Regions from separate parts of the Microbacterium sp. CFBP9034 genome, predicted to be linked through region 2. Evidence: predicted binding sites of a transcription regulator. Region 2 holds the regulator's gene; the other holds the start of a gene.
The links. Region 2 encodes LexA, which represses DNA repair genes until DNA is damaged. Its sites were predicted from a motif close to TCGAACANNTGTTCGA; they were not measured.

Region 1 (2,201 bases), on a different contig from region 2:
GCATCGCGATCTACGGCGGGACCGACATCATGGTGTCGGGCAACCTGGTGGCCGACACGATCCGCGAGGGCAGCGCGCTGCACGCCGGATCCAGGTTCGGCGCGCACCCGTTCGCCGGCACCCTGACGTTCCGCGACAACACGACGGCCCGCGCCGGAACGCGCGAGCTCAACTGGAACATCGGCCTCGGGTCGCTGTGGATCTATGCCCTCGAGGGCTCGATCTCCGGAGTCCGTGTGACAGGCGACCACTATCTCGACAGCACCTACAACGCGATCATGCTGGTGTCGGAGTGGGGTGTGAAGGACCTGTACTCGCTGTCGGACGTCTCGTTCGCCGACGTCCGGGTGGACGGCACGGGGACGTCGGTGCTGAGCGCCCGCATCGAGGGCTCCGCGTCGTTCGAGAACGTCGACGCCCGCAATGTGGGGGCGGTGGGGATCAACAACTGCGGCTCCTTCGGCTTCCCGCCGACGGGCTCGGAGTTCTCGGTCATCGACCTCGGCGGCAACGACGGCGGCGGCACCACCGGGCCCTGGGCCGGGTCATGGCAGCTGCCGAACACCATCACATGCGACGACCGGCCGCCCGTGGTCGCCCCGCCGGCGCCGTCGCCGTGGGTGCAGCCGTAGCGGCCTGCGGCTGCGTGGGTGCAGCCGTGATCGCCGTGGGGTGATCGGGGAGCGGATGCCGCGTCCTTCGTGAGAGGCGCGGTGTCCGCGGGTTCCGGGGCTCGGTTCGGTGTCCGGAGTTTCTGCTGCCGGGTGCGGTGTCCAGGGTGTCCGGATCCGGGAAGTGGACCAGGTTGCGCCGTCGAGGGTGACGGGCCCTGGGTTGCGGCGTCCGGGTCTTGGCGGAGTGAGGTTTCCGGTCCCGCCCGGGATTCCGAGCGAGGCGGGTTCAGCGGTGCGGGTTCCGGGAATTTCGTGCCGTCGGCTTCCCCTGGCGCTCGACGACCCAGGCCTCTCCCGGGGCATCCGAACTCTCCGACTCCGCCGCCCGCCGCCCGCCGCCCTCCGCCCTCAACCAACGGCCGAACTCGACCGCGACGCCGCCACAGTGTCGGAGGTATGTTCTAATCTCAAGGTATGGAAAGCAACGGCGACTCAGGGGGCGCGCCCTTCGTCGCCGTCAGTTGGGGCGTCGAGGATCTGCCCGACCTGCCTGACGCCGTCGACCTCGTGGTGGAGGTCGCGACGATGATGTCCGTCTTCGCCGCGCAGCAGCTCGAGCGCATCGATGCGATGCGGTGTGAAGCCCTCGCCGATGCCGTCGTTCGAGGCTCGCGCGCGGCCGAGATCGTGGAGCGCGGGATCCGACTCGAGTTGGCGACCGCCCTGCGGGTGACCGACCACGCCGCGGGCGAGCTGCTGGCGCGGGCGGAGGCGCTCGTGCACCGGTATCCACAGATGCTGGCGTCCTTGGGCGGCGCTCGCACGACCGAGCGGCACGCGGCGATCTTCGTCGATGCCATGACCGGGGTCGAGCCCGAGTTCGCCGATCGGATCGTTCCACTCGCGGTCGAGCTGGCCGAGTCGGAGTCGGTCGGGCCGTTCCGGCGCTTCCTGAGGACGCTGATCGACACCGTGCGCTCGGAGACCCTCGAGCAGCGCCACCAGGAGGCGCTCGAGAAGCGTCGAGTGATCGTCGAACCGGCCGACGACGGCATGGCGTGGCTGTCGGCGCTGCTACCGGCGGTCGAGGCGAGAGCGATCCAGTCGCGCGTCACGGCGATGGCCAAGGTGATCGCGGAGGGCGACGGAGAGACGCGCACGCTGGACCAGGTCCGCGCGGACGTGCTGGGCGACCTGCTCGTCGAGGGGGAAGCCGGGGTGCACCCGGCGGAGGCTCGGGGCATCCGTGCGAGCGTGATGGTCACCGTGCCCGTGCTGGCGCTGCTGGACGATGACTCAGCCGGGTCAGGCGAACCTCCGACCGTGGAGGGCGTCGGACCCATCCCGCTCTCGCGTGCTCGCGAGCTGTGCGGTGCTGCGAATGGGTGGACACGGATCCTGACTCATCCTGAGACCGGCGCCGTGCTGTCGGTCGGCCGGGATCAGTACCGGCCGCCACCCGGCCTGCGAAAGATCGTCAAGTGGCGCGCCGACCGGTGCATGGCTCCCGGATGCGGCACGCCGGCGTCGAGATGCGAGATCGACCACACCGTCGCGTGGGAGCACGGGGGAACGACCTCGCTGGAG
Region 2 (2,201 bases):
TGCCACCGACTCGGCGATGGACCACAGCGATTCGCCGGAGGACACGGTGATCGTCGTGAAGGAGTCGGCGGGAGCGCCGGCGTCGCGTGAGGCCAGCGCACTCCCGCCGCTGATGACGGCGATGCCGACGGCGATCACTGCGGGCAGCGCCGCGAGGGAGGCGAGAACGCGTCGACCCCGCACGGTCATGCGCAGGCGGGTGGAGGGGGCGCGGCGGGTGAAGGCGCTGCTCGTGAGAGCCGGCGTGGTGAGGCCGATCGCGGTCATGGTCTGCTCCTCCTGTGGGGAGAGATTCGCACCCGCCACTCGGCCGGGAGTGGGGGATGCGAACCTCTGTACCGAAGCTATCTTCGATGCTTTATGATGTCAAGGGCCGGGTCTGGTGCCGATCCCTCGAACGCGACACGCGGTCGCGATGCCCCGTTCGAGGATCGAATCCGGATACGGTTTCGATACGAGAACCCCACCACGGGCCTCCGACATTCGAAGACCGCTGCACCCCTCGACGCACGAGGGCGGCGAGACAGGAGCCGGACATGAGCGACGCGACCGGGCGCGAGAGGCCGCAGACGCGGCGACGCAAGAGCCTGAGCGACAAGCAGCTGGCGATCCTCGAGGTCATCCAGCGGTCGATCGCGCGTCACGGCTATCCGCCGAGCATGCGCGAGATCGGCGACGCCGTCGGGCTCAAGTCGCTCTCGAGCGTCACGCACCAGCTCAATCAGCTCGAGCTGAGCGGCTACCTCCGGCGCGACGCCGGCAAGACCCGCGCGATGGAGGTCCTGATCGACCTGCCGGGCACGGCGACCGAGAACCCCGCCGACTCCGGCCCCTCCGTCGGCGACGCCGCCCTCGTCCCGCTCGTCGGTCGCATCGCAGCAGGGGTGCCGATCACCGCGGAGCAGCAGGTCGAGGAGATCTTCCCGCTCCCCCGGCAGCTCGTCGGCAAGGGCGACCTGTTCATGCTCAAGGTCTCCGGCGAATCGATGATCGACGCCGCGATCTGCGACGGCGACTGGGTCGTGGTCCGCTCGCAGCCGACTGCCGACAACGGCGACATCGTGGCGGCGATGCTCGACGGCGAGGCGACGGTCAAGACGTTCCGCCAGCGCGACGGCCACACCTGGCTGCTCCCCCGCAACTCGGCGTTCGAGCCGATCCTGGGCGACGAAGCGGTCGTGCTGGGCAAGATCGTGGCGGTTCTGCGCGCCGTCTGATCACCCGTCGCGGGTGATCCTTCCCCCAACGGCGCCGGTGTCGGCCAGAATGAGCGCCATGAGCGACATCGACACGGCGGGCGCACTGGCACTGGAAGACCGGATCCGCGCACTCGAGGCCGAGAACGCGCGACTGGCGGAAGCGACGCCGCCCCCGAAGTCTCGTCCCAGCGGCGGGCGATGGCGGGCGCCGGTCTCCGCGCTGTGCATCGTCATCGCCGCGATCCTCGTGCCGGTGTCGATCGTCGGCGCATGGGCGCGTGTGCAGCTGGTTGAGGAGGACGCCTTCGTGGCGACCCTCGCGCCGCTGGTCGACGACCCCGCTGTGCAGGCGCTCGTCGTCGACGAGACCATGGACGCGGTCAACGCGCAGGTCGACTTCCACGAGCTCACGAAGTCCGTGTTCACTGGCCTGGCCGACATCGACGGCATGCCGTCCCGTGCGGCGAAGGCGCTCGAGATGCTGCAGGCGCCCGCCGCCGACGGCCTCGAGAACCTGGTGCACGAGGCGGTCACGCGTGTCGTCGTCTCGGACGCCTTCTCCGACGTCTGGGCGACCGCCACCCGCGCCGCGCACCGCGCTCTCACCACGGCGGCCACCTCCGACGGCGGCGGACTCGTCGTCCGCACCGACGACGGCGTCGGCATCCAGCTGGGAGCCATCGTCGAGACGGTGAAGCAGCGCCTGACCGACAACGGCGTGAACGCGGCGCAGCTCATCCCTGCCGTGGATCGTGTCGTGATCATCGGAAAGGGCGACAACCTCGCGATGATCCGCACCGGCTACGCCCTCGCGACGACGCTCGGCTGGTGGCTGCCCGTCATCACCCTCGCGCTCTTCGGGCTCGGCATCGCCATCGCGCGCCGGCGCAGCACCGCGGTGCTCGGCACCGGGCTCGGCCTGGCGATCGGGGCCGGCGCCCTCGCCGCCACCCTCTCGATCGGGAACACGGCCGTGCAGATCGCCGCAGGTGAGCTGGGCCT

Region 1: SOM19_RS15705 (HNH endonuclease signature motif containing protein) is a predicted target of LexA. The motif match lies at 1,063-1,078, and genes of this name have one in related genera.

Annotation. Positions count from the first base shown of each region.
Region 1 covers NZ_JAXCWC010000002.1:942,977-945,177, forward strand. Annotated here, with positions in the region: gene SOM19_RS15700 (glycosyl hydrolase family 28-related protein) at 1-632, shown strand, start outside; gene SOM19_RS15705 (HNH endonuclease signature motif containing protein) at 1,089-2,201, shown strand, end outside.
Region 2 covers NZ_JAXCWC010000001.1:1,583,190-1,585,390, reverse strand. Annotated here, with positions in the region: gene SOM19_RS07125 (LysM peptidoglycan-binding domain-containing protein) at 1-267, opposite strand, end outside; gene lexA (transcriptional repressor LexA) at 537-1,217, shown strand; gene SOM19_RS07115 (hypothetical protein) at 1,276-2,201, shown strand, end outside.